Regions from separate parts of the Acetobacterium wieringae genome, predicted to be linked through region 2. Evidence: predicted binding sites of a transcription regulator. Region 2 holds the regulator's gene; the other holds the start of a gene.
What was found. Region 2 encodes LexA, which represses DNA repair genes until DNA is damaged. Its sites were predicted from a motif close to CNAACANNTGTTNG; they were not measured.

Region 1: the regulator LexA is predicted to act here: its motif matches at 13,672-13,685, upstream of dinB (DNA polymerase IV).

What each region holds. Positions count from the first base shown of each region.
Region 1 is NZ_CP097897.1:2,442,333-2,457,523, reverse strand. Features, by position in the region: gene CHL1_RS11930 (MBL fold metallo-hydrolase) at 1-10, shown strand, start outside; partial or broken gene CHL1_RS18540 (sensor domain-containing diguanylate cyclase) at 267-1,772, shown strand; gene CHL1_RS18535 (HD-GYP domain-containing protein) at 1,796-2,347, shown strand; gene CHL1_RS11915 (uroporphyrinogen decarboxylase family protein) at 2,627-3,634, shown strand; gene CHL1_RS11910 (epoxyqueuosine reductase) at 3,882-4,586, shown strand; gene CHL1_RS11905 (DUF1848 domain-containing protein) at 4,605-5,534, shown strand; gene CHL1_RS11900 (alpha/beta hydrolase) at 5,808-7,127, opposite strand; gene CHL1_RS11895 (2-hydroxyacyl-CoA dehydratase subunit D) at 7,424-8,689, shown strand; gene CHL1_RS11890 (4Fe-4S binding protein) at 8,686-9,885, shown strand; gene CHL1_RS11885 (2-hydroxyacyl-CoA dehydratase subunit D) at 9,872-11,260, shown strand; gene CHL1_RS11880 (acyl-CoA dehydratase activase) at 11,511-12,299, shown strand; gene CHL1_RS11875 (urease accessory protein UreH domain-containing protein) at 12,302-13,006, shown strand; gene CHL1_RS11870 (hypothetical protein) at 13,050-13,553, shown strand; gene dinB (DNA polymerase IV) at 13,922-15,175, shown strand; gene CHL1_RS11860 (hypothetical protein) at 15,191-15,191, shown strand, end outside.
Region 2 is NZ_CP097897.1:1,711,303-1,726,493, forward strand. Features, by position in the region: gene CHL1_RS08320 (potassium channel family protein) at 1-330, shown strand, start outside; gene CHL1_RS08325 (TrmH family RNA methyltransferase) at 333-1,151, shown strand; T-box leader at 1,157-1,388, shown strand; gene pheS (phenylalanine--tRNA ligase subunit alpha) at 1,423-2,445, shown strand; gene pheT (phenylalanine--tRNA ligase subunit beta) at 2,459-4,660, shown strand; gene CHL1_RS08340 (phenylalanine--tRNA ligase subunit beta-related protein) at 4,620-4,841, shown strand; gene CHL1_RS08345 (DNA-processing protein DprA) at 4,856-5,734, shown strand; gene zapA (cell division protein ZapA) at 5,842-6,402, shown strand; gene lexA (transcriptional repressor LexA) at 6,446-7,090, opposite strand; gene CHL1_RS08360 (tyrosine recombinase XerC) at 7,176-8,156, opposite strand; gene CHL1_RS08365 (TniQ family protein) at 8,678-10,147, opposite strand; gene CHL1_RS08370 (ATP-binding protein) at 10,171-11,166, opposite strand; gene CHL1_RS08375 (hypothetical protein) at 11,191-11,646, opposite strand; gene CHL1_RS08380 (Tn7 transposase TnsA N-terminal domain-containing protein) at 11,607-13,748, opposite strand; gene CHL1_RS08385 (heavy metal translocating P-type ATPase) at 14,014-15,191, opposite strand, start outside.

The DNA of each region.
Region 1 (15,191 bases), 730 kb from region 2:
TGAACTCTAAACTTGCACTTGCCTGCGGCGGGCTGTGTCAGCAGCCCAATCAGGCGCAAATCTGACAACTGCAAAAAGCGGAAATGATTTATATCAAATCCGATGAACCTGGTTTGGGCCCGCTTTCCTGGTGGAAGTCATGGTATGATCAGCCCGGTTAATAAGAGCCGTAGATAAAACGATCAAAAACGGGTATAATAACAACCAAATATCAGATATCAACCCATCATAACCCAAACAGCGCAAGCCAGAAATGAGGTGAAATCATGTCATCCCAGCTGATCAAAGATCTGTTGCTCAATACCGCGTTACTGTTGTCCATCAGCATTGTATACAATCTCTTTTTTATCGGCATCGACCGCCGCAAAAAGTGGCCAGAGGCAGTTCTTGGACTGTTTCTTGGTGGGGTGGGGATTCTCTTGATGATCAATACCGTCAGCTTTGCCAACGGCATTATCTTTGATACCCGTTCGATTCTGATCAGCGTTTCCGGACTGTTTCTGGGCTATCTGCCGACGGTCATTGCGGCTCTGCTGGTCTCGCTTTACCGCCTTTATTTAGGCGGCGGCGGCGCTCTGACCGGGGTGCTGGTGACGGCAACCTCCGCAGCAATCGGGCTACTCTGGCATCGTTACCGGCTCCCTAAGATCGTTAAAAAATCCGCTCATGTCTGGCCCGAGCTATACCTGTTTGGCCTGCTGGTTCATCTCGTCATGCTGGCCGACATGCTGACGCTACCCAACGCCCAGGTTTCGGCGGTGCTCCAGGCGATCACCCTGCCGGTGCTGATTATTTATCCACTAGGGACGCTGCTGCTATGTTTGGTGATGCTCCAGGGCCTCAAAAACCAGGCCGCAGACGACAATCTGCGGCAAAGCCGGGAAAACTATAAAAACCTCTACTATGAATTCCAGAAAAAAGAATCACTGCTGCGCTCACTGTTGGACTCGATCCCGGATCTGGTTTTTTATAAGGATCAGCAAAGCGTTTATTTAGGTTGCAACAAAGCTTTTGAAGCATTTGCCGGTAAAACCGTCGATGAATTGGTCGGCTATACCGACTTTGATCTCTTTGATTCCGACACGGCGACCCTGTTTCGAACCATGGATGAGATCATGTTGCGCGAAAAAAGTCCCGCCGCAACGAAGAAATGGTCACCTATCCCGATGGCCGCCAAGTCTATCTGGAAACCCTGAAAACTCCTTACTACGACCATGACGGCCAGAACCTGGGGCTGATCGGGATCAGTCGGGATATTACCGAGCGCAAGCAACATGAAGCCGAGATCCTTTATCTTGGTCAGCACGATGCCCTCACCGGGCTCCATAACCGCAGCTATTACGAAGCCGAACGGCAGCGGTTGGATCACTGCGACTATCTGCCGCTGTCGCTGATCATCGGCGATATCAACGGCCTCAAACTGATCAACGATGCCTTTGGCCACAGCGAAGGGGACAAACTGTTGATCAGCATTGCCAGGATCATGGCCGACTGTGCCCGGCCCCAGGATGTGCTGGTCCGCACCGGCGGCGATGAGTTTGTGATGCTGCTGCCGCAGACCAGTTATAGCGAAGCCGGGGCCCTGGTTGAAAAGCTCAAAAGTGCCTGTGAAGCTGGCTACAAGCTGGACAATGAACTGATTATCACCAGCATCTCGCTGGGCTTTGCGACCAAAACCAGCGCCCATGAATCCTTGGAAAAAGTATTTAAACTAGCTGAGGAGTCGATGTACCGCAAAAAACTGCTGGAATATAAGAGCTTTCATTCCGCAGTGATGGCGTCAATTAAAACCACGTTGTTTGAAAAAAGCAACGAAACCGAAGCCCACGCCGAGCGGATGGCCGATCTGGCCAAGCAACTGGGCCGGGTGCTGGGGCTGGATCAGGAGGAGTTAGTGGCGCTGGAACTGGTGGCCACCCTTCACGATATCGGTAAAATTAGCATCGACAGCAAGCTACTTAAAAAAAATACCCCGCTGACTGAGGCAGAATGGGCCGAAATCAAAAAACATCCCGAGGTCGGCTATCGGATCGCCCAGACCGTGCCGGAACTGCGCAAGATTGCCGAATATATTCTCTGTCATCATGAGCGCTGGGATGGCAACGGCTATCCCCAGGGCCTCAAAGGCGTGGAAATCCCCTTGCTGGCACGGATTCTGGCGATTGTCGATGCCTACGATGCGATGACCCAGAACCGCTCCTACCGTCCGGCAATGGCGGAGCGGGAAGCCATTGCCGAGCTGCAACGCCATGCCGGCAGCCAGTTCGATCCGGACCTGGTGATGGTATTCATCCACGAGGTCATCGAAAAAAATAGCAACATTGTGGAAAGTAGCGCCGATGCTTAAAAAAGCCAGCTTAGGTTATTCAAGAAAGATTGAAGATTTTCTTAATTATATTTAAAATAACAGAATGCGAAGATAAGGCCTCATATCATCAGGAAACCGCTGATGATATGAGGATTTTCAGAATACCTTCAGATTGCCGATGATAACGTCGTCAAAAATAAAAATTTAACCGGTTAAGTAATGCTTGTATTCGGAAGAAACTGGTGATATAATTGATTTTACAAATATACACGCATTTAACTTGTGTATCGTTACTAATTTTTAGGAGGAAATGATTTTATGCTAACGAAACGACAGAACCTACTGGAAACGATTAAAGGTGGAAATCCTGACCGCTTTGTCAATCAATACGAGGCCTTTGTCTGTACTGATGCCATTTATGGAATGATCATGGGGGATCCGATTACGGCTCAAGGCGGTTTTCCGATGCCTGGCGGCGAACCGGTCAAAAATGCCTGGGGTATCACCTTCGCTTGGCCAGCTGGCACTCCCGGAGCCTTTCCTTTACACGATAAGGAGCACAAGGTTCTCCAGGATATCACAAAATGGCGGGATGTCGTTAAAGCGCCGAAAACCGATCTGCCAGCCGAAGCTTGGGCACCCTTTTTACCAGCCGTCGAAGCGATTGATCGCAACGAAGTGTTTGCCACGGTCTTTGTCGCTCCCGGCGTCTTTGAACAATGCCATCATTTAATGGGGATGGAAGATTGTTTGATGGGCTTCTATGAAGAACCGGAAGAAATGCATGCCCTGATCGACTACATCGTCGATTACGAACTGCGCTATGCCGCTGAACTGATCAAATATTACAAACCGGATTGTCTTTTCCATCACGACGACTGGGGTAGCTCGCTGAATTCGTTTATGGCTCCTGATATGTTTGCGGAGTTTATTGTTCCAGCTTACAAAAAAATCTACGGTTTTTATAAAGCCAACGGCGTCGAACTGGTGGTTCATCATAGCGATTCCTATGCCGCCAATCTAGTGCCCCACATGATTGAAATGGGCATTGATATCTGGCAAGGCTGTATTTCTAACAACAATGTTCCGGAACTGATTAAACAATACGGTGGCCAGATCTCCTTCATGGGCGATATTGATAACTCCCTGATTGATGATGAAAACTGGACCCAGGAAAGCGTTGGCGCCGAAGTCCGCAAGGCTGTCGCCCGTTGCGGCAAACACTATTACATTCCCTGCATCACACAGGGGGGGCCGGGCAGCGTCTATCCCGGTGTTTATGAAGCTATTACTGCAGAAATTGATCGGATCAACGCCGGTAAATAATAACCGCTGATAAAATAAAACAGCTGGAGAATTTTCTCCGGTTGTTTTATTTTTTGTCAGTTTACAAAGATAATTTTTTGTGGTGAAATAAGGGGTAGATTAAGCAGATCAGGACACAAGCGAAAATGGGGAGAAATTGAGGACTTTGAGATGATGAATAAAAAATTTGTGGCTTTGATTACCGACTACGTTAAGAACTATCAGGAAAAGAAACAGACCCGTACCACCTGGCGGGAGCCGGTGATTGGTGTGGCCGCTGCTTGCTGATCCCTTATTTCCCAGACTAAAGGAGATCATCGGTCCCAACCACGCTCTGCCCGGTGAGCTTCTACCCGGGGCCAGAGCAGTGTTGGTATTCTTTCTGCCTTTTTCCAAAAGCGTTGTGGCGAGCAACATTGCTGGCGAGGAAAGCTCGCAAGAATGGGATTACGCCTGCATTGAAACCAATCAACTGATCAATGATTTAAACCGGTTTTTACACGATACCATTGTGTCAATGGGCTATCACGCCTCATTATTGCCGTCAACCTACAATTATGATGGCGAAAAATTAATCAGTGACTGGTCCCATCGCAGTGTCGCCTATATTGCCGGGATCGGAAAATTCGGTCTCCACAACATGCTGATTACAGAGCGGGGCTGCTGCGGCCGGCTGGGCAGCGTCATCACCGATCTGGAACTGACGTCGACGCTGCGAACAGCAGAAGAATTATGCCTTTATAAGATCAATGTGTCATGCCAAAAATGTCTGAAAAAATGCGTCAACCAGGCCTTTACGCTGGCCGAGGGGAAGGTGGCTTTTGACCGTTATCGCTGCAATGAACAGATCTATGATAAAATCGTGCCGGAGTATCCCATCGGCAGCGGTGATGCCTGTGGCAAATGCATGTGTGGGGTGCCCTGTTCATTGGGGATTCCTGGTAAAGCTAAAAAATCTAAAAGCGACTCATAATTTAAGAAAGGAGTTCTGATGATTCTAAACACCGGTAACCGTACTGACATCCCGGCATTCTACAGTGAATGGTTTTATAACCGCATCCGGGCCGGTTTTGTGCTGGTCCGCAATCCCTACTATCCCCAGCAGGTGATCCAGTATCGGTTGACACCGGAGGTGGTGGACTGCCTGGCCTTCTGCACCAAAAATCCTGCCCCGATGCTAAACCGATGGTCAGAAATCTCTGACTTCAAACAGTTCTGGTTTGTCACCATCACCCCCTATGGCCGGGACACCGAACCTCATGTACCAGACAAGGCGCAGGTCATTGAGGCCTTTAAGCGGTTGTCCGAGGCGGTGGGAATCGAGGCGGTGGGCTGGCGCTATGATCCGATTTTTATCTCGGAAAAATATTCGCTGGATTTCCATCGGGATAGTTTTGAGCGGATGGCCAGTAGTCTTAAAAGCTATACCGATCATTGTGTTATCAGCTTTATCGATCTCTACCAAAAGACCCGGCGTAATTTTAGGGGTGTTAGGGCGGTAACGACCGTTGAACGGGCTGCAATCGGTCAGGACTTTGCGACCATTGCCAGTCAAAACGGGATGATCCTGCGTACTTGCTGTGAAGGAGCCGATCTGGCACCCTACGGGGTGGACTGCTCGGGTTGCATGACCCGGACCGTTCTGGAACGAGCCATTGGCATCAACCTGAAGGTGCCCAAAAACCGCTACACCAGCCGGGAAGGTTGTGATTGTCTGCTGGGCAGCGATATTGGCGTTTACAATAGCTGCGGTCATGGCTGCCGCTACTGCTACGCCAATCACGATGACCAAACCGTCAAACACAACATGGCCAACCACGATCCCAAATCCCCTTTTTTAATCGGTAATGCCATGGCTGGGGATATGATTAAAGCAGCCAAACAGGTGTCTTATGTAGATAGGCAGCTGTCGTTTTTATAGAAAAATAAGAATCTCAGGTAATTGGTCAATCGCAACGGATACCTGGGATTTTTTTGTTTAAGAATAACCTGGAAGTAAGTTCGATCGTTGATTACCAAAAGGTAACTTGCTAATAGATTAGTGATTACTTTTGTTCTGAACGGAAATGATTTATAGTTTAACGGTGTTGGTAATAAAATAATTAAACAAAGGAAGGTGCTATTTAATAGTCCCTTCCTTTGTGCATTTTAATGGTTGGTGGATCGGCCTTATTTCAGCCGTCCTGTTTTTGCTTTAATTGGCGGCGTTCACATAACTGTCAAAGATCGTTTTTGACTGAGCAATGGCCTGCATATAGTTTTGTAAATGATTGAGGGGATACTGGGTATAGCTCATTTTTACATTCCCCCCGGCAGCCAGCATTTTTTGATAGGCGTTTTCGGTTACTGAAGCCGGGATTAAACCATCCTCGGATGAGGTCAGAAAGGTAACCGGCATTTGTGGTACCCAGTCATCGGTATTATTTGCGGCAATGTCTGCAGCGACTGTACCGTCTTTGGCACTGGCCAGGAAAGATGCGGTAAACATGTTGTCAGTCGCTTTGGGATAATTGGCAGCTAGGACAATCAGCGGGGTGGTGGGGTTGGAAAAGTTTTTTTCCACTCGGGTATCATAGGGTTTATTAAAAATAGTATCCATAGCGCCCCAGTCATAAATTTGCTGATAGGCATAAACTGCTTTGGCACAAACCAGGCTACCACCCGGTCGGCCGTCCATAACGACACCCCCGGGGGTGTCCAGAAAATTATTCATGGCGGCATTCATATTATAAGGCCCTTCCATAAATACGGCCGCAGTAACTGGATACTGTGGATAATCGTTTTGAATTAACTTAGCCAGGGCTGATACGGCCTGACCGCCTTCTGAATAGCCCGACAAAAAGAGTTGACCGTTGGTGGACAATTGCAGCTGATCCAGTAAATGACCGGTGGCAATCAGGATGTCCACGCCGTTGGCGGCTTCACTGTCGGCGTATAAATATTCGCTGGGATAGCTCAGGCAATTGGGTTGGCCGGTCCCGACATAATCAGAAATGGCTACCACATAGCCGTCACTGGCAAAGGCTCCGGCCAGCGTATTGGATTCTCCGGAAGCTTTTTGAATGCTGATACTGGGGGCGGTACCATTGGTCATGATCGTGGCATGCTGATAAATAAGCAGCGGCATCGGTGATGACGCGTTTTTTTCGGGAATCAGAACAACCCCGGAGCAGGGGATCTTTTCACCGGCATGATTAATTGTCACATATTCAATAATATAAGCACTTACCGGGTAGTCCGGGGAGCCAAGCTGTTCCATCGACCATTGGGCTGATTCGGGAGTGGTGCTTTTTCCTAATTTTTCCAGAAAAGCGGTTGATTGCTCGGTGGAAAAGGTCTGATAAAATTCATTAAACAGGAGGTCGCCACGGTTGGCAGCGCTGACATCGTAGGCCGCTCGCGCCTCAATGGTCTTTAATGTTTTGCCAGAAAGGGTATGGAGAACAAATACCAGCAAGGAAACGACAATGAGGAGCAAAAACAATTGCAGAAAAATCTTTTTGGTGGATTTCATAACGGCCTCGTGTTGACATAAATTGATCTCAAAATTAACGATCTTGTCACTGATGTTATTTTACATTAACTTTAAACAAGAATCAATATTATATTCATTTAATTGATTGTGGCAAAGAAAAGGTTAGAGACGTAGGAATATGGATCGAAAACAGTGGTTTTGGTAAGAAAATATCGGTGAATTACTAAGGGTCTTCACCTAATCTTCAGATAAGCTTCAAACCATCCACAAACGGTTATATTACAATAGCAACATGAAATGAACATTGAAATACAAATGCCTTTGGAGGTCAGACAATGACAGTTAATTACGAAAAAAACCAACCGTTTAACAGCTATGAAAGTGAATACATGGATACTCTGAGAACCTTGTTCAATGAAAATAGCCAGATTGAGGAACTGCGCTATTTTTTAAATACGATCTATCGCTATTTTAAAGCGGACAATATAAAAAAGCGTCAGCCCCAGGTGATTGTGCTGGGCAGCAGTATTCCCGAAGAACTGATTTATGCCGCCGGGGCCAAACCCTTTTGGATCCTCGGCGGCAGTCTGGGGACGGTGGCCTGGTCCGACGATTTAGTGCCCCGGGATACCGATCCGGTCAGCCGCTCGATGCTGGGATTTCTGCTTAATGATCACTTCGATCTGGGCGCAGCCGCCCTGATCATCGTCCCGATCACCTGTGACAGCAGCCGCAAAATGGCCTACCTGCTGCGGGCGGCCGGGAAAAAAGTGGTCACCGTGGATATTCCCCCGGACAAAAGCGACCCTCTGGCCGGGCTTAAATGGCGGGATCAGATGGAGCAACTGGCCGAAAAACTGGCGGACCATACCGGTCGGCGGCTGTCGAAAAAGAATCTCGTCCAGGCCACCCAGCTGGTCGAAACGGCCCGGAAACTGATGCGCGATTTTATCCAGGTCTGTCGCCAAAAGGACGGTCTGATCTCCGGGGCATTGCGGATGGCGGTACTCAATTCTTATTATTACACCACAGATTTAAAAGGCTGGTGCAACCATTTGCGCAAACTGAATCTGGAACTGCTGGCCAACCGCCAGGTGATCTCGGCGGCTGCCACAAGCAAGCCCAAAGTTTTATTGATGGGCTCACCGGTGGTCTTGCCCAATTATAAGATTCCCTTTCTGATTGGCGACATTGGCCTGACGATCGGGGCCACCCTGGACAGCAGTATTCAAAAAATATACGCCAGCAGCAGCCAGCACAAAGCCAGCAAGCGGGATCCCTTTTTCGCTATCATTGAAACTCATTACCGCTATGACTGCTCAGCCGCCTATGCTCAAAATGAGATGCTTTTTCAGAGTGCCTGCTGGCATCTGGAACAGGGTGGGATTGACGGGGTGGTTTTCCATGTGTTGAAAGGTCAGATTGAATATGATTTTGAACTGGAACGCTTTGAACAGCTGTTCGGAACTGCCACAATCCCGGTCTTCCGGCTGGAAACCGACTACCAGTACCAGGATGTGGAGCAATTAAGAATTCGGATGGAAGCCTTTATGGAAATGCTGGCGCATCATCGTTATCGTGAGGAAAAAAGAGCCGTATGAAAAAAACCGATTTTAAACTAAGAAAAATTTTTACGCCGACGGTGCTTGCCATTTGCGGGCTGCTGATGCTGCTGTCATTGTTTGCCGGCAACCTGGTCTTTTACGCGTTCGGGTCTGACGACAGCGGCTATGCCATCACCCCGGTGCTGATCATCCTGCTGCTCGCGGTTATCGGCATTGTGTTGTGCCTGTGGCTGCGGCGGCGGATTGTTCGCAATGATCCGGTGATGGGCCGCTTTGCCGCCGAACGGATCAGCCTGAAGCCCGGGGGCACCGTTAAGGGCCAGCGCAAATTCGGCTTTATGACAATGCGCTGGCTGATCATGATCCTCAGCTTTTTCGCCCTGATCTACGGGGTCAAATGGCTGGGGCAGGGGTTTGGCAATATCGAACTGCCGATTTTTGCCTGTCCCATCAATCAGGATCAGCTGATTGACAGCAGCTGTTATACCCTGGCCCATTTAAATTCCCTGGTAGGGATGAGCTGGTCGGAAGTCGGCATCTTTTTGGGCTCGCTGCTGCTCTCGATCGTGGTGCTGGGCCGCTTTATCTGCGGTTTTCTGTGCCCGATGGGGCTGATTCAGGATCTCACCCATGAAACCCGGCAGGGTCTGAAAATTGAAGGCCTGTCCTTCAATGAAAAACTCTATAGCCGCTTAAAACCGATCAAATGGACGCTGCTGCTGTTATTTCTGGGGCTCAGTTTTGTCGGCGGCAACTTCTGTAATATCTGCCCGGCCATCACCGTTTCACCGGCCCTGGCGGGATTTAAGGTGTCACTGTTTTTAAGCGGCTTCTTCATGATTGTGGTGATCATTGGCAGCTTTTTCAAGCGCCGCTTCTTCTGCAACATCTGTCCGTTGGGTTACCTGATCGGTCTCGGTCATCGGATCTCGTTGTTTCGCATCAAAAAAGACTGTCAGGCCTGTACCGAATGTGGAGCCTGTTACGAAGCCTGTCCGATGGGGATTAAAACCATTTATAGCGAACGGGAAAAGCGTGATGTCACCACCGCCGACTGTATTATGTGCGGCGAATGTATTGACAAATGTCCGGAAAACAAGGCCTTGGCGATGAGCTTCGGCGGGCTGAGATTTTATAAAGCCTCCCGCAAGACCTTTATGTCGGGTCATAAAAAAAACGAAAAGCGTTTAAAACGCTTGATCAGGAAAAGAGAAAAAAATGAGTCTAATTGATAATAAAAGAAATAAGCCAGAAATGAATCACGTCATTAAAAACCAGCGTAACGCCCATAACAGCAGCTCCCCGACCACCATGGCCGAACGGCAACGCCAGCGCTTTGTCGACAAAGCCACCAAGGTGTCCGCCAAATACCTGCGGCGGCTGGCCGAATTACCCGGCGCCCCGGACGCCATGGAGCCATTTTTCAAGGTTCTGCAAGACATCTATGTGGATCTGAAAAACGTCGCAAAACCGGCCGATACCAAAATCGTCGGTACCTATTGTGTGATGGTTCCCGATGAGCTGATCTACGCTGTCGGGGCCCAGCCGGTGAAACTATGCAGTGGTAGCTATACCGCCTTTGCCATCGGCGATGACCTGGTGCCCCGGGACGCCTGTCCGCTGATCAAAGCGGTGATGGGTTTTCAGGCCATGGAAGTGATGCCCATTTATGATGATTGTGCTCTGATGGTGGTGCCGATTACCTGCGACTGCAAAAAGAAAATGGCTGGCATGTTAAAGCAGCGGGTGCCGACCTACGCCCTCCATGTGCCCACCGCCAAAAGTGAGGATCGCGATATGGAGCAGTACGTTCAGGAACTCTATCAGCTGATTCCCGAACTGGAAGCGGTCACCGGCCAGACGATTAGCTACCAAAGCCTGGCAGAGAGCATTGATGCCATGGGTTTTGCCCAGTATCAGATGTCAAAGTTTAATGAGTTTAAAAAACATGTCCCGGCCTTAATCAAAGGAACCCACGCCATGGCGCTGATGAATGCCTTTTCGTATCTGCCGGTGGAGCAGTGGAGTCAGCAGCTGCATCGCCTTAATCAGGAGTTGGCCCGGCGTAAAAAAGATAAGCACTACGTCAGCAAAGATAAACAACCCCGGATTATGATCACCGGATCACCTGTTATTTTCCCCAATATTAAAATCCCCTTGCTGATTGAAGAAACCGGGGGCATTCTGGTCGGCGACGAGACCTGTATGGGGGAGCGTTCGCTTTATGACCCCACCGTCGTGGTGGATCAGAGCTTTGATGGTTTGATGCGGTCGCTGGCCAATCGCTACACGAGGCCCTGTACCTGTCCGACCTTTGTTGACAACAGCCAGCGGATTTATCGGATCAAACAGATGATTGCCGACCACCAGGTTCAGGGGGTGGTTTATCACGTCCTCCGGGGCTGTCTGGTCTATGATTTTGAATACCAGACGCTGGAAGATGAGCTGGGTAAACTGGGCATCCCGGTGATCCGGGTAGAAAGTGATTACAACGAAGAAGATATTGAACAACTGCGGATCCGGATTGAAGCCTTTATTGAGCTGATCAAATTGAAAGATCTGGAAACCCGAATTAGCAAACTGAAAAAATCAGAAATAGCAGGGTGACACTTAACTGCAGTACCGACAAATTGTCGGTACGGGGTTTATCTTATGATCAAAGTAAGCATTTGCGAAAGTGCCGTGAGCTTTGGTCCCAGTTTCGCACGAAACAATTTCTACACTGTACGGCGGACAGTTCGATGAACTGTTCGCCTACACGTTACGAAATTGTTTGTGGAAACTGCACCCAAAGCAATCATTGTTCGATGCTATTAATTTAACAATTACCGCTAAGACTAGAAAACAGGAGAATAACATGAACAGAAATTATTATGCCGGACTTGACGGCGGCTCAACCTATACTAAGGCGGCGCTGATCTGCCAGAATCAGGTGGTGGATGCGATGGTTACCAACACCGGGATTGACAACAATGCCGCAGCCAGTGCCTTAATTGAAAAAATGTGTGTCCGCCGGGGGATTAACCGTACCCAGGTGCGCTATACCATGGCCACCGGTTACAGCCGCAAGGTCTTTGATATTGCCGATGACGATATTTCCGAAATTACCGCCCATGCCTATGGGGTGCGCTTAACCGCACCGCCGGATTACCGACCGGGGATGATTATTGATATCGGCGGTCAGGACAGCAAAATCATTTATCTGGACTCGCATTACGCCGTTAAGAACTTTACCATGAACGATAAATGCGCCGCTGGCACCGGCAAATTTATGGAAGTCATCGCCCAGATTCTAGAGACCACCATCGATCAGGTCGGCCCGCTGTCGCTGGAAAGCAAGGCCCCCTGTGATATCAACAGCACCTGTGTGGTCTTTGCCCAGTCAGAAGTGGTGTCGCTGGTGGCCCGGAAGTATGACCGCCGGGATATTCTGGCCGGGATGCATTTATCGATGGCCAAACGGATCATTAAAATGATGAAAAAGGCCGAAAAAGGCGGAGATATCCTGATGACCGGCGGCGGTGCCCTGAATATCGGAGTCCATAAAGCCTTTGAAGAAGAAATGATGCGGGATGTCTATGTGGCCCGATACCCCCAGTTTAACGGGGCCATCGGTGCCGCCCTGATTGCCAGTGAGCGGGCCTGACCATGGGGCTGACATTACTGCTTCCGGTTTTGGCCACGGCCCTGTCGGTGGGGCTGGGCTGCGGCACCTGCTGCAGTCCGGCGGTCAGCGTCTTTTTGTCCAGCTATATCATCACCCATGCCGAGGGGCTAAAAAAATCGCTGCTGGGATTTTTTAGCTTTTTTATCGGCAAGGTCATCGCCGTGGTGGTGTTATGCGGATTGGCGGCGTTGATTGGCAGTCAGTTTATTGATGCCGCCGGTTATGTCGGTGGGATCAACCTGGGTCAGATGATAGAGCTGGCGATGATAGCCCTGGGCCTGGTGCTGATCGGAAAATGGCTGCTCGATTACAAAAACAAAGCCAACCGGGCCAGTCTCTGTTCCGGTTGCGGCGGTGAAAAAAAGGCTGATACTATCAACCGCTATGGTGTAAAAGGGCTGTTGCCGCTATTCTCAGCCGGTCTGGCCTATGGAGCCTCACCCTGTGGGCCGCTACTGATGATGATGGGAGTGGCCACCACCCTGCCGCTGGCGACGGCTGCTCTAGTTGGCGGGGTCTTTGCCGCCGCAAGTACCCTGACCCCGGTATTGCTGATGGTACTGCTATCAGGCGTGCTGTCGGGGAAAATTGCCACCGAAATTCCCCGGCAGCTGCAGTGGTTTCGTTTAGCCAGCTACGTGCTGCTGACCCTGTTTTCGGCCGGGGCCTTATTCAATTTAGTGTGAAGAAGGTTGTAAAATTAAAGAATTAAAATGAGGTGTATTAAGTATGAAAAATAAAATTATCCGCCAATGCACGGCGGCCGTCGCTGCTTTGCTGATTGTCTATGGGGTGGGGGCCAATACTTTTCACAGCTATGAGCAAGTGAAGGCTGCTCAGGCCGAAATTCCTCCGGCGATTGCCGCCAAGAATGATGCTGCCACTGGTGAAAGTGAGAGTATTGCTGCGGCGGTGACGACCGACACAGCCACTGCGACTACCACCGAAACACCCAGCACCGCTATTTCTGAACCGGCCACCACGGTGACTGAAACCGTTACTGCATCCGCTGCAGCACCGGTAGAAACTCCGGCGATTGTCGCCGCTACCCCGGCTGCGGAGGAACCGGTAGTCGCTGAACCACAACCTGATGTCCCCAGTCTGAGCGAATTTTTATCCCAACTGCGCTGTGGTGGCTGCGGAAAAAACTGCTCACTGCTGAATCCCCGCTGTGGTGTCGGCAACCAGAAAGCCCAACAGGCCGAAGCCGAATATGTTGCAACCTACAATTAAAAAAGCAGGTCGCACAAGAATAGATGGAATCCGGTTTATTGTGAAATTCATAATTGTGAACACTATTTGAGTTGATGACAGTTTTTGCGACGAATGAGTCAGGCCGACAATGCTTATAAGAACAATTGTTTCGTATGAAAAAGGACGGTAGAGTCGATTGCCTGGTTAAGCTTAAAACCCCGGAAACGCAGTTATAACAGTCGTTTCGGGGGTTTTTACTGATTTGTCAAATAGACCGGATCAGCCCTGCAAACAAGCCCGAATCGCAGTAAGGTATAATTTGGCCATTGACAAAGAGTATGGATGGGTATAAAATAACAACAGAACATATGTGCTAATTTAATTAAAACGGATTAAATGGGTGGGTCATGGAACGGATTATTTTACACTCTGATATCAACAGCTTTTATGCCAATGTGGAATGTCTCTATCATCCGGAGATTAGGGACTTTCCGGTGGCGGTCGGTGGCAATCCGGAAAAACGTCATGGGATTATTCTGGCGAAGAACCAGAAAGCAAAGGTTGCTGGGGTTAAAACCGGCGAGGCCCTGTGGCAGGCCCGGGAGAAATGTCCTGGGCTTTTGGTGATGCCCCCAAATTATCAATTGTATTTGCGTTTTTCCCGGCTGGCCCGAAAAATCTATAACCGTTATTCCGATCAGGTGGAGCCTTTTGGTCTCGATGAAGCTTGGCTTGATGTCACGGCCAGTTCCCGGATTCACGGCAGTGGCCGAACCATTGCCGAAAAAATCAGCCAGGCCATTCAGGAGGAACTGGGTATCACCGTTTCGATTGGCGTTTCCTGGAACAAAATCTTTGCCAAATTTGGTTCGGATTATCGGAAACCCGATGCCATCACGGTGATCACCCGGGATAATTTCAAAAAAATTGTCTGGTCCCAGGAAATTGGGGATCTGCTCTATGTGGGGTCAGCCACGAAAAAGAAACTGATGAAATATGGTATCTATACCATTGGACAATTGGCGCAAACATCCCCAGATTTTCTGGTGCTCCAGTTTGGTAAGATGGGGATGGTGTTGTGGCGCTTTGCCAATGGCCTTGATGACAGCCCGGTAAAAGCCTTTGACGAGCATTATAACGGTAACGAACGGATTCTCAAAAGCATTGGCAACAGCATCACTACCCCCCGGGATTTAAAAGACCTGAAGGATGTCAAGCTGATCCTCTATATGCTGACTGAAAGTGTGGCGATGCGGTTGCGGGAAACCGGCTGTTATTGTTTAACAGTAGCGATTCATGTCCGTAACAAAGAACTTCACAGCTTCACCCGGCAAACAAAGCTAGCAAAACCCTCGGATCTGACCCGGGAAATAGCTGAAGCCGCCATTGCCTTGTTTGAAAAGAATTATGATTTCAGTTCGGATATTCGCTCCCTGGGGGTGCGGGTCACTGATCTGGTACCGGATTCAACCCCGATTCAGTTGGATGTTTTTGGCAATGAAGCGTTGCGGATGCGTCAGGCCCAGCTCGATGATACCGTTGATGATTTACGCAAGCGCTTTGGCAATCTGGTTCTGCGTCGGGCGGTTACCATTGGTGATTCGATGAGCGGCCTGGATCCCAAAAAAGATCATGTTATCCATCCAATTGGATACTTTTAAAGGAGAATTAAGAAAA
Region 2 (15,191 bases):
GGGGTCAAAAAAGTATTTTCTCCAGAGCGGGACATGGGTGAGCGGGTTGCGCATAATCTGTTTTCCGGCGATTTTATCGATATTTTGGAGCTGGATACCAATCATTCCATCGTTGAGGTGGAGTCCCTTCATATTTGGGAAGGAAAAAACCTGGAACAGTTAAACCTCCGGGAAAAACATGGCTTAAATGTAATTGCAATTCGGAGTCTGGATGTCTTAAATGCTTCGCCATTGGCCAGTGATGTGATTCATGCCGGAGATAAACTGATTGTGATGGGGGAGAATCGCTCCATTAATGAGATTAACAAACTGTCCCGAAAAGACCATTAACGATGTTTCCAGAAATTACATCAAAAAATAATGAGCAACTGAAGTATCTGCGTAAACTCAGCAGTAAATCCTTTCGGGACGCCGAAGGTACCTTTGCCATCGAAGGCACCAAGCTTTTTCTGGAAGCAGTTAAAAATCAATTGCAGTTTAAGCAGATCTTTATTACCAGCACTTGGCTGGAGATTAATGGCGCATCTGTCAGGGATCGTCTGGTTACTTTGGAGAACAATAAAGTTGCCATTGCAATCGTCAGTCCGACGATTCTGGCAAGCCTGTCCGGTTTACAAAAACCCGAAGGAATTATGGCGGTACTGCATAAAATTAATAGCCGACCGGGAACCTTCAAGCGTACGGTTTTACTGGAGGATGTTCAGGATCCCTACAATGTTGGTACCATTATTCGTACTGCCGATGCAGCAGGTTTTGACTGTGTGGTGACGTCTGCTAAAACAGCGGATATTTACAATGAGAAGGTACTACGGGGTTCGATGGGTTCGGTCTTTCACTTGCCGATTTATCAGGTCGTTTCGCTGCTTGATACGGTCAAGCAGTTAAAAGAGCAGCAGGTAACGATCATCGGTACTTCCTTAAGTGGCAGTTGTTTATGGGAACGCCAGTCCCTCAACGGTTCATTTGCCATCGTTATGGGGAATGAATCCCAGGGAATGTCGAAGCAAATGAGTGAATGCTGCGATCTGTTACTGAAAATTCCCATTTTGGGTCAGGCGGAGTCACTGAATGTGGCAACGGCTGCAGGTATAATCATGTATGATCTGATTCGAGATTTTAAGGAATGCCAGACCAAAGTAAAAGATAATTAAATAACTTATCTACAATGATAGAGCGAGTAAATAAAGATGAGACTTTACAGAGAAAAAATCCCAGGCTGAGAGATTTTGTGTTTAAATTTATTGAAGTTCCCTCTGGAGTTTTAGCTGTGAACCGCATCAACCAATTTTGATGATTGATAGCAGCTAACGTTAATTGCGTTAAAATTTTAAGTGAATACAATTATGTATTAATTTAAGGTGGTACCGCGGAATGATTTCGTCCTTTTGAGAGGACGATTTTTTTATTTATAAGGAGAAAGAAATGGAGCTAGAACTCAAACAATTACGAGATCGCTGTATAGCTGATCTAAGTGCCGTTACCGAACTGAAATCACTGGATAATGTCCGGATTAAGTATCTGGGTAAAAAAGGCGAACTGACCATTGCCCTAAAAGGAATGGGCAAGCTTTCCAACGAGGAACGTCCGGTCATTGGCAAGCTGGCCAATGAAATCCGGGAAGAAATTGAAAGTAACATCATGGCGCAAAAACAGTTACTGGAACAACAGGAAATTGAAGCGCAGATCAAAGAAGAACGTATCGATGTGTCCCTGCCTGGACAAAAACATCAGGCGGGAAACCTGCATCCGTTAACTACGATTATCAATGATTTAAAAGAAATCTTTCTGGGAATGGGCTTCTCCATTGCCGAAGGTCCGGAGATTGAATGGGCAAAATATAATTTTGACTATTTGAATGTGCCTCAGGATCATTCGGCCAGAGACCTCCAGGACACTTTTTACTATCAGGATGATATCGTGCTGAGAACTCAGACTTCACCGGTTCAAGTTCGGGTTATGGAAGAACAGCAACCACCCCTGCGGATTATTTCACCGGGTCGGGTTTATCGCTTTGATGAAATCGACGCTACCCATTCTCCAGTCTTCCATCAGATGGAGGGATTGGTGATTGATAAAGGCATCACCATGAGCGATCTTAAAGGAACCCTTGATTTATTTGCCAAGAAACTCTTTGGTGAACAGACGAAAACCAAGTTCCGCCCCCACCAGTTCTATTTTACCGAGCCCAGCGCTGAGATGGATGTAACCTGCTTTAAATGCGGCGGCGTTGGCTGTAAGGTTTGCAGCAACACCGGCTGGATTGAAATTCTCGGTTGCGGAATGGTTCACCCGAATGTTTTGCGCTTCTGTGGCATTGACCCGGATGAATACAGCGGCTTTGCCTTTGGCATGGGCCTTGACCGGATCACAATGATCAAGTATGGCATCAACGATCTGCGTTTATTGTTTGAAAATGATCTGCGTTTTTTAGCGCAATTTAAATAGGAGGAACCCAATTATGCTCGTTTCACTGAATTGGTTAAAAGAATTTGTTGATATAAAAATGGCACCGTTTGATTTTGGGGAGGCTCTGACGATGTCCGGGACAAAGGTGGAAACCCTAACGGTTGTTTCAGAAAATGTGGTTAATATCTTTACCGGACAAATTACCAAAATTGAAGCCCATCCCAATGCGGATAAGCTGACCGTTTGTACCGTGGATATGGGAACTGACCAACGGGTGATTGTCACTGCGGCCAAGAATGTCTTTGAAGGTGCCATTGTTCCGGTGGCCATTGATGGTGCGGTAATTGCCAATGGTACCAAAATCGGCACCAATGATTTTCGGGGATTGCTTTCCTATGGGATGTTCTGCTCGATTGAAGAACTGGGAATGAACACCGATTTATTTTCTAAAGAAATCATGGAAGGGATTCTGATTCTGCCGGAAAATACGCCGCTGGGAATGGATGCCCGGGAACTTTTGTGGCTTGATGACGTGATCATCGATGTGGAACTGACGGCTAACCGATCGGATTGCCAATCGATTGTGGGGATCGCCCGGGAAGCGGCAGCAACCCTGGATCTGCCAATGGCTGAAGTACCAGTTTATGACGCCACCGCAGAAAGTGCTAATGAAATCCCCGACTATTTGGCCGTACGCATTGAAGATTCTGCCTGCCCCCGATATGTTGCCAAGATGCTCAAAGTCAAGAAAATCGAAGACTCACCGCTGTGGATGCAGATCAAGCTCCTAAACAGTGGAGTGCGGCCGATCAACAATATTGTTGATGTCACCAACTACGTGATGCTGGAGCTGGGCCAACCGCTCCATGCTTTTGATTATCACAGTCTTAAATCCCAGGAAATTGTGGTTACAACCACTGCAGATAAGAAAATTGTCACTTTAGATGATAAAGAGCGGGAAATAGATGAATCGATGCTGATGATCACCAATGGCAAAGCCCCAGTGGCCATTGCCGGGGTCATGGGTGGTGAAAATTCAGAAATTACTGATAAAACCAGTCTGATTGTCCTGGAATCGGCCAATTTTAACAAAGGCAGTGTACGCTTAACGGCTAAACAACTGGGCCTGCGAACCGAAGCCTCATCTCGCTTTGAGAAGGGCGTTGATCCGGAATTAGCCGCAGTGGCAGCACTGCGGGCCACTCAGCTGCTACTGGATATTGGTGCCTGTGATGTTATCGAAGGGATGATTGATGTTTACCCTCAGGTGGCTGCATTAAAAAAAGTTGCCCTCGATGTTAATTGGTTTAATGCGTTTGTGGGGATTTCTTTGACTGTTGAGGAAGTTTCAAGCATGCTGACCCGGTTATTCTTTACGGTGAACAAAATAAGCGATGCCGTTTTGGAAGTTGAAGTGCCCAGTTATCGGATGGACATTGAGCTTAAAGAAGATCTGGCCGAGGAAGTGGTAAGGATTTTTGGCTATGATCGCATCCCTGGTACCATAATGGGCGGCGAAACCATGGTTGGCGGTAAAACCCCAGTGCAGAAATTTGAAGACAGCCTGAAAAACATTCTGGTGGGTCAGGGCTATTTTGAAACCCTGACATCCTCCTTTACCAGCGAAAAGCGTCTTCAGGGACTGAATACACAGCTTCCGGATAACCTGATTCCGCTGATTAATCCGCTGGGGGAAGAAAACAGCATCATGCGCCATACCCTCATTGGCCATCAGCTGGAAGTGATTTCACTAAACTATAATCGTAAAAACCCGGCGGGCTGTTTTTTTGAATTGTCCAATACCTATCGCAAAAACACCAAGCCAGGAGAATTACCGGTTGAAGCCAAAAAACTGGCCATCAGTTCCTATGGCAGCGGGGATTATTTTGAATTAAAAGGGGTTGTTGAGCTCTTGCTTGAGCATTTTGGAATTTACTATCCGGAGTTTGTTGCTGGCGGATCGGACTTCCTTCATCCCGGACGAAAAGCAGAAATTTTTGCCAATGGGACCAAACTCGGGGAAATCGGCGAGATTCATCCGATGGTTGTCAAGCATTATGAACTGCCGAAACGGTGTTATGTTTGTCAGTTATCGTTTGATGAACTTTTTGAATGTGCCAGCCTGGATAATAAATTTACTGATCTGCCAAAATTCCCGGCTTCTAATCGCGATTTGGCTATTTTACTCAAAGCTGAAATTCCGGCGGCAGCGATTGCGGCAATTATCCGTAAAAACAGCGGGCGAAATCCTTGAAAGCATTGAATTGTTTGACGTCTATACCGGAGCTCAAATTCCGGCCGGTTATAAGAGTCTGGCCTATGCCTTAAACTTCCGTCATCACGAACGAACCCTCACTGACAATGATATTAATCCGGTTATCGACCAGATTCTCGGTGAATTGAAACAGGCATTTGATGCCCAACTCCGTGAGTAAGTATTGAAACGATCATGAATCTGATTTGTGAACATATTGTCGGGCTTCAGCAATTAAAAGGGGTCGGTCGACAGAAAACGATCCGCTTGCTGGAGTTGATCACCGCTCCTCAGCAGCTTTGTTTCCGGGAGTTGGTTGAAATCGGCCAGACTTTTGGGATGATTTCCAGCCAGATCAGCAAGGCCGAAATCGCAGCTGCTGAGGACTGTGCCCAGACGCTGGCCGAACAATGCGGTCAGCTGGGAATCTCTTGCTGCTCGTATTGGGATGAAGCGTTTCCGGATAGTCTGAAATTTTCGGATCATCCGGTGTTGATTTTTTATCAGGGCGACTTGAGTATTTTAACACATTCCAAACGGGCGGCAGTGATTGGTAGCCGCCAACCTTCCGCCTTGGGGGCAGATTTTGCTTTTCAAGCAGGTAAGTTACTGGCCGAAAACAATTTTGTGGTAGTCAGTGGCCTGGCGATCGGTTCTGATTCTTATGGGCACCAGGGTTGTCTGGATGCCGGTGGAAAGACGGTGGCCTTTCTGCCTTCTGGTTTAGCTCCAATTTATCCCAGCACCAATCAGCAGTTGGCAGATAAAATCTGTGGCATGGGGGGCTGTCTGGTATCCGAATACCCCCATCATGAAACCCTTTTGCCATATAAGTTCGTAGAGCGGGATCGTCTTCAGAGTGCGTCCAGTCAGTTTGTGATTGTTTCCAATTTTACGCCGGGGAGCGGTACCATTTATACCCTGGATTACGCCAGAAAATACCAGAAAGCGATTTATTCCATTCCGGTTATCCATAGCGAATCACGGGCTGGTTTTAAGCATCTTGAGATAAAACAGATTGACTACCGAATTTTAAGCAATACAGAACTGGCTGATGTCATTGAGCAGTATTAATTGATAAATCAATTGTAATTTTCTTGTTTATTACCTATAATAGAATATAACAAAGAAGAACCTTTTTATCACTTTTGAGAACTAAATTTATTTCACAGGAGGAAAAAATGCCTGAACAAACAATCATGGAATTACGCATACTCGATACCGAATTTAATCTAAAGGCCAAGGGAAACGAAGAGCATATTAAGCACGTTTCTGACTACGTCAATACCGAATTGGAACGGGTCAAGGCTGCGAATCCCTTCACAAACCATATTCGGATTGCGATTTTAGGCTGTATGAATATTACCGAGCGGCTTTTCAACGCAGAGGAAGAAGTTCGGAGCAGTGAAGAAGTAAAAGCCAAAGAAGTCGGCGAGGTGAAACAAGTTAAAGCTGAACTCAAGAAACTCAGCGATTTGCTGGCCGAAGAACAGGCAAAATATCAAGCACTGGCTGAAGAGAAAGACTTATTGCAAAAAGAACTGGATGAAAAAAATGATCTGTTGGCCCAATACCGGGAACACTTACGACAAGGAAAAATTGAAAGTGAAACCAGCCGCAAAACAATCCTGGATCTCCAGAATCAGTTGTTTGAAAGCCAGATCGAATTGGTCAAAGCCAACAAAAATCATATCGAAAAAGATGTCTTTAAAAGCATTGAAGACAAAATGAAACTGGACTAACGGAAAATAAAAAAAAGATGTTTGCACATCTTTTTTTATTGCTCTAAAATTTGCGGATCAGACCGGTTACCTTGCCAAGAATTTTGATATCCTGGGCATTGCAGAAAATCGGATCCATGGTTTTATTTTCCGGTTGCAGTCGGATTTTATTGGGCTCGTCGTAAAAAATGCGTTTGACCGTGGCTTCGTTATCTTCAAGCAAAAGCGCTACAACAATGTCATTATTTCGGGCCGTCTCCTGCTTTCGGACGATGATTTTATCACCATCGAGAATCCCGGCTTCAATCATGCTAGTCCCCTTGACTATAAGAATAAAGGCGTCATCGGATCCGGTAAAATCGAGCGGCAGCGGGAAAATATCAGTAATGTTTTCAATTGCCAGAATTGGAGCACCGGCAGTGACGCAGCCTAAAATTGGCAATGAGATAATTGTTTTTTCATCAAAGTGACTGGAAATTGTTTCATTGGGATCGTGGCGCAACACCTCGATAGCCCGGGTTTTGGTTGAATCACGCTTGATATAACCCAGCTCTTCCAGCTTTTTCAGGTAGGTGTGGGCGGTGGAAGTCGATTTCAGATTAACAGCGGCACAAATTTCCCGCACTGATGGGGGATAACGTTTATCGCGCATTTGGGTTTCTATAAATTTCAAGATATCTAATTGTTTGCTGTTTAAATCCTCGTACATGAGTTTTCCTCCAAAATAGTTATGCTTCATTATAGCATATCACCAGATTAAAGGCAAACGTAAGTTCTTAATTTTACCATTGTTGTCAATCATCGCTTTCAAACTGTGCCAACGGATTTTGGTTAAGGGTATCCCGGAGGATTTCTTCATTGACATGGGTATAGATCTGAGTGGTTGAAACATTCTGATGACCAAGAATTTCCTGAACCGAGCGCAAATCGGCATTGCCATAACGGAACATCAGGGTTGCAGCGGTGTGGCGGAGTTTGTGGACACTGATTTCATCGGTATTGAGACCGCAATTCGCCAGATGTTTCTTGACCAGGTGCTGAACCGCCCGATTGCTGATCGGGCCATTTTGCTGGCTGAGAAAGAGATAGGGGCAGTTGGATTCTGGGCGCACCGCCAGATAGCGATTGATGGCTTTTAAGCAGGCATGGTTTAAAAAGACGGGACGCTCTTTATTACCCTTACCAATGATGCGCAGGGCATCGTTTTTGATGTCGGAAATCTTTATTTGGGTCAGCTCGGAAAGACGCATCCCGCAATTGAGAAACAGGGTAATAATGGCAAAGTCCCTTTCTTTATGGCGACCGGTAATCCCTTTCAATAAATCCACGGCTTCGTCCCATTCCAGATAACGGGCATGACGGGCCGGGAGTTTGGGCATTTCCAGTTCAGTCACCGGGTTGGGCAGAAAGTACTTTTGCTTATTGCACAGATAATTAAAGAATGAACGTAAGGAAGAGACCTTGCGGCTTCGGGCCGCATCTGCATTTTGCCGTTCCTTACTGGAGTAGGAAAGAAAGGCATAGAGAATCCCCAGATTTACCGATTTTAAGACATCAATGTCGATATCATCGATGGGAATTGCATCAAAAGGCAGCGATTGGGGAACCATCGCAAAATAGCGTTTGAGGAAGCGGAAAAAAATAATCAGATCATAACGGTAAGCCTGGGCGGACTTTTCAGAATAACCTTTAATGGTTAAAACATAATTTAGGAATTCATCCAGCAGTGCATTATTGGGAATAATTTTATCAGTTAGATTGGTTGGGATGGTCATCAGAGTCTCCTAAAATTTTTGCCGGGGTTGGCTGGTAACAGCTGCAAAAAAGATGGCATAAGCTGAGATGGTATTTGCACAAGCACCGGCAGATTTTATTATAGCTTACCACACTTTAGTCATTTTGTCACGAAACTTACATTTTGCGACATAATATTTTTGCTTATTTCAAATTCATACTGAGCTTTGTTTGGTGCATTGTTGTGCATTGACATATACTTCGGACATAGCTTGACATATAAGTGGTAAAAAATAATTCTTTTGTTGCCGATTATGTATAATTGATCGGACATAAATAACGAATTTAATTGAATTCTGTGAACAATAATCAGAAATATGAAATTTTATTATCTCCGGTGAATAAAATGCAAAATAAAATGAAAGGTTCGCATGATACCTATTTCATTTAAAAAAATAGGTAAAATTTGACATATAACCCGTAAAAAATGGAAGGTTTTCATGAAAAAAATAAGTTCTATATGTAATGCCAACTTTCAGTGAAAATGTATTAAGCCTTATAATTATCCAATGGAAACATTGTAGCGTACAATCAGACTATATCCCCCAACCATTGTTTCCATATTATCTATATTGTTTCGATAATCTTCATTCACCTGAGACTCTTCTTCTTCGAAAAAATAGACATTATAAAAGAGATCATTCTCGATAATAATGCCTTTATAGGCTGGGCCAACTGAAATACCAGAATCTAAAAGATCTTCTGTAATTATTTTTATAAAGTCACCATTTCTAATATTATTCTCAATAAAACCTAATAGTCTACAAAAGTATTCAAATAAATAAAACTCGATAATTTTACAAGCAAGCTGGAAAACATCGGCCGAAATTGTTGTGCTTTTGGGATCATTAAAGAAATCATAAAAGAGTTGAATGAGGTATTCATATAAGGACAACAAGAAAGAAGTATTACACTCTCCTGCCCTATTTCTCAATATACAAGAATATAACCATAGATAATATGCATATTGTTCTTTTTTTATTTTTTTATTACCATAGAGACATTTTACAAAAATATTATTTAATTTCGTTTTGTAATCAATATTTGTTCGATTCATATTTTCGCAATGATAACCAACTCGGAAAGTTTTCTTGATCCGGCTGTCGACTTTATTTATGATATCTTCAAGTGATGAAAGAATTGACAAATCATTTTTTGAATAGTCTTTTACTAAATTAATCCAATCACAATCGCAATTAGAGTAATAATTGTTCAGATTACTAATTTCATATTTAGTTAATTTCGTTACTTTTCGCACACTAATTGTCGCTAGACTACTCTTTTCGCCGTTGATAAGATAATCTTTTATAAATTTAGCGCCAAAATCCGGAAGTTTATTTTTAATTTTTAATTGCCAGGGATTAATCTCAATTATAGTACAACTTCTATCCGAAATAGATGGAAGATTCAACGGTATTGATTTATTATGATAACTTCTTGCAACAAGCTCCATTGGTGAGTGTATCATGAAATGTCGGAATAAGTCAATTTCACAATGGGGACAAATATAATAACTTTTTTTATTGAAGCAAAATTCCGAAAATCTGCGATGGTTACAAACAGGGCAATGTTCAACCAAAAGCATATTATGTATAAGACATTGATCTAAAAAAGAAAATTGATGAAATAAATAATGATTTCCTTCTTCCAGGCACTTTGGACAATATTTAAAATAATGATCGAATAGAAAAATGAGATTATGGGGAAGAAATATTGAAAATGGACCTAATAGTCTCTTCACATCTTCTTTTATTTGCAGAAGAACTGGTTCTTCAATTATGGAATTTAAACCTTCAACGTTTATTTTACCCCTATATTGAAATAAAAGTTCTGGCAAAAATTTATTTGTATCATTATTGTTTACCAATATTGGTTTAATCAATATATTTGAAGAACAAGAATTCACGTAACATGATTTAACTAAATAATCATAAAAGCTTTCATATTGATTTCGCTTAAATTTTGTTAGCATACCAGCTTATCCTCGCTTTATACTCACTTTCGCTTTCCATTGATACATGCATTTAAAAGGTCTTGCTCGTGGCCACAGTCCGCAAATTTGACAGTCTCGATCCACATATCTTCGGTTATCCATTCATCCCCTGCCCCTTCTATTCCATGTTCTATAAAAAGAAATTCAATCATGTTACATAAATGACTCATTGATAATCCATGTTTACTGAAAATAGTTTTTCCATAAATATTACAAATACAATTGTATAAATTTTCAGTTTCATGGATCAGAAATTTACTCTCACTGAATGCCATTGGAAAAAAATAATTCGTATATGTCAAGTCTGAATCTAAGGGAAATCGCATACCGAAATCGTATGCTCCGAGGACATCTTGAAGTTCTTTCTTTGTCCGTATACCATTAAATATGTGCGTTTTTTGCATGAAACGTCGCACAATCTGGACTTCCTTCATTCCTGAGAACAAGTTCCGCTGTGAGATTAAATCTTCAGTACCAACTAAAATTGTCGTCATTTCTATACTTTGAGCTTTTAACTGATTATTAATATCTTTAAGACATTGGTATTCATTTTTATCTAAAGCATCTGCTTCATCAATGAAAAAAAGGATTTTTCGATTTCCGTTTTCTTCAAGGGCTAAATTAATTAGCTGTGAACACAATCGATCCGATTTATCTTGTGCTGAACCTTTATTAAATAAATCATGATTTGTAGCTTTCAATAATCTTGTGTAAAAAACATTGGTGTTCTTTAGTGGATCAGGCATTGAACTCACAAACGTTAAAATTTCGTGGTCGTACTTTTCGTATATTTCATTTTTTATTATATTGATTGCTGTCGATTTTCCATAACCTGATGGGCCATAAATAATCATTCCTTGGATTCTGAATTTGATCGCTTCGTCAATTTTTTTGATTGCTTCTTCAACAATCGATGTTTTTATCTTGTAATTTCCAGTGTGAATGGGATGCTTATTTTTTACTGTTGAATTTACTTGATCTAATTGATCTGCTCTCATTTTATTTTAAACCTTTCCTTATTATTACCATGTGCGCTTGGATGGATCTGACCATTTCGCCATTAATTCCTCATCACTTAACAAATTCTTTTCATTGTCAAGACTGATTTCGTCTGTAGTTTTAGAACTTTTTTTATTTTGAGGTAGAATATTTGATCCTGGACTTCTTTTTTCAGCCTCATTTCGAACAGATGCCAAGTGAGTTGCCGCCGTTTTACTGAATAGGGCTTTTTCTTCCAGATTATTTGCAAAATTTGTTATTATGTCTTCGACGTGAATGTTGTTCATGTCATTATTATTTGCGAAATCTCGTATTAATTTATTTGTTTTTAAGGAAATCGCAGTTCCAATCTGTTTACCTTTGATCACTAAATGTCCGATATGAGCGCCATTTTCTAAATATGCTTCCATCTCTCTAATATCAAGCGGATCAAACTCGATTACAATATTCTTACCGACTGGTGTATAGCTTGAAGACAAAACGGAACTTGTATATTTGTATCCAGCAAAATTGATATATGGCCGGATTCCCTTTTTTTGTTGCCTTGAACTTTTCTGATTTGATAACATTTCATTAGCGAAAAATCCTTTCTGTTATCATCTGAAACATATGATGGAATCAAACCTCGATCAATTCGGTCTCTCATAACTGATAGAGGCGAAAAGCCACCTAATCCTTGATGAGGTTGCAAATTGTATCCTGAAATAATTATTTCAGCAATTTCGGAGATCTCTTTGAGGGTAATCCGATATGTAACAGCATCTTTTTCTGCTCCGATTCGACGAATATCATTAATGTTGCTCCCCGTTGTAGATGGCATTCGATGAAAACCTTTCTCTTCTAAAGTTCTAAAAAATCGTTCAATGAGTGGGCGTCTATGAGGTGTTGCAACAGGGCCAAAATTTATACTGATACCTAATTTTTCTAAATTATCCGTAATGTCACGTGAAAGATGCGATAGTGCATTATCCATACAAATCTCGTCGAAGAGTGCCCATTGCGTATAAGGGACTGCTACTGAGTGGTATCCTTCAATACTTTTTTTAAAATTGAATTGACTAAAATTCAATGATTTATGTGGAATTATTGCGTTTTGTATACATTCTAATACATCAAATCGATTATAGTTTTGACTAACAGAAATAGTGTATCCAAGTATAACGCGAGTTGCTACGTCAATTACTGCAATAATCCAGATACGATTGGCTAAAACGTAAACTGTGTCGCCATGCTCATTTTCAACAGCAACTGTAAATAATGCATCGATTTTGTGCCCATCTAACTCAACTTTTGCAAAAGGTCGTTTAGGACTGGATTGATCCGGCTGTATGCATCTTGTGTTACGAAATAATTGCTCCGCATTTTTTCCGTAACGATTCAATGAAGCATAAGGATTTTCGTCACCAATATTATGCAAAAATCTGATCATTGATCGATATCCTTGGGATTTAGTTTCAAATGGATAGTCGGTCTCTTTAAAGCCGTTTGCTATCAGATTTTTTATTAAAGATTCATGGATTGTTTTAAAAGATGATAATTTATCCCATTTTGATTTTTTTTCATTAAAATAGTCTAATAATAATTGATCTCGAATATCGGGGTGATCCTCCATTAGTTTAATAAATGGACCTTTTCTAGATTTTAATCGATGCCCTTTTATTAATCCAACATAGCCCACAGGCTGGCCATTTGTATCAAGGCTTGCACAACGATCGACAAACTCTTTAATATGAGAATGGTTTATGCCGGTCATTTTTTCTATGTTTTTTATTGACTCACCATTTAAATACAAATCAACTGCTTTTTTTCGCGATTCATAGATTTTTTTATCAGAGTCTGACATATTATAGGTACTTACAGTTCGCCATGTTTTACTTTCTTCATAAAATTTTGCGATCTTATTATTCCAAAAACGTTTGCCATAGCTCACCTCTGTATAAAAGTTCAATTCCTGATTAAACACATCCGCTTTGATCTGATCACGTATTAGCAAATAGACCAGGCTTGGAAATACCATTGTTGGCTCTGGATCAGATTCATAGATATGTCCAATTGTAGTATCCCCTACTTGTTCTATAAATCGTTTTATTCGTTTTATACAATTTCCGAGTAACCGTTCGTCAGTTCTACAAATGCAGTGATACATAAATCTCATATTATTGAGATGTTCCAGACCTTGAAAAATATCATTTTCAGTACGCACACGGAATAGAATATTATTTTTCAAACACCAATTTTTTTGGATAGCAATTTGAGACTTTGCTCTGACTGCGGATTTATTGTCTCCAGTTAAATCAGAAGTATACTTAATTTCCCATAATTCATTAATATTGTCTTCATAAAGAACTTCCATATCAAACACTGTTTTGCACATTTTGCCATCATTATTTTTTCCAGTTATTTGAAGTGGTTGTTCGACGTATTTAATAATTTGCGGATTCAATTCAACAGTTAGAAAGTTCGCATATTCCAAATTACTATAAAAACAAGCCCTTCGATTTAGTTTTAGACTATGACAAATAAAGTAATTCGAACCATAGCTCTGTGAGCGTGGCATTTCGATCGGCTTTTCACTTAACATGGGCTTCCTCCGCAATATTTATTAATCTCAAAACTCAAAAGCAAATATTGTTATCGTTTACTTATCCAATTTTCTTTAGAATAATCACAGAAATTTATTCAAAGATACTTTTAAGGTTTAAATACCAAAAATGACGGATTGAATTTTTTATTTCAATCCGTCATTAGGCTCAATTTAATTTGTTAAAAGTATAGTAGTATTTAATGTTTAAGCTTCATTTGAAACTAAAATAGCAACACTAAATTAATGATCCTTTAATCTATTTTTACAAATTTTTCGTATTCATGACTCTCATAGCATTTAAGACTGCTAACAATGCAACTCCTACATCAGCAAATACTGCTTCCCACATTGTAGCAAGTCCACCGGCACCTAATATCAGGACAATTCCTTTAACAACAAACGCCAAAGTAATATTCTGTAATACTATACGTCTCGTTTTCTTTGAAATATTTATTGCACTGATCAGTTTACTCGGTTCATCAGTCATTAGCACAACATCCGCAGCTTCAATAGCGGCATCAGATCCTAACCCCCCCATTGCAACGCCAACATCAGCTCTTGCTAAGACTGGGGCATCATTTATACCATCTCCAACAAAAACAACGCATCCTTTCGTGCTTTTTTGGTTATAAAGCAGCTCCAGTTTTTCTACCTTTTGATCGGGAAGTAGATCCGAATAAACTAAGTCCAATCCTAGTTGCTTACCAACTTTATCACCGATGATCTTATTATCGCCTGTCAGCATAACAGTCTTTTTTATACCGAGTGCTTTTAAGTCACCAACAAGTTTTTTAGAATCCTTTTTGATTTCATCTGAGATGACAATCGAACCTGCATAACTCCGATCTATCGTTATATATACAATTGTTCCAGGTTCATCATTTTCCAGTATGGCTATTTCTTTATCGGCCATCAGCTTTGCATTACCTGCAAAAATTTCCTTCCCTTTAATATTAACCTTTAATCCCAGGCCGGGAAGTTCTTCATGCGCTTCAATTACTCCTTTGTCAATTTCTTTGCCATAAGCTTTCATAATTGATTGAGCAATGGGATGGTTGGAATAATTTTCAGCATATGCCGCATACATTAAAAGCTCATCATTGGTTATGCCTTGGACCGCTTTAATTTCTGTTACTTTAAACACGCCTTTTGTCAAGGTTCCAGTTTTATCAAATATTACAGTATCAACATTATTCAAAGCCTCTAGATAATTTCCACCTTTTATCAAGATACCATTTTTTGAAGCGCCTCCAATTCCACGCAAAAAGCCCAGCGGGATTGAAATAACCAATGCACAAGGACAAGAAATTACCAAAAAAACCAATGACCTGTAAATCCAGTCAGAAAAAGTTGCACCTTGGATAACTAAAGGCGGAATAATCGCAAGCGCTAAAGCTGCGACTACTACTATTGGGGTGTATACTCGCGCAAACTTTGTAA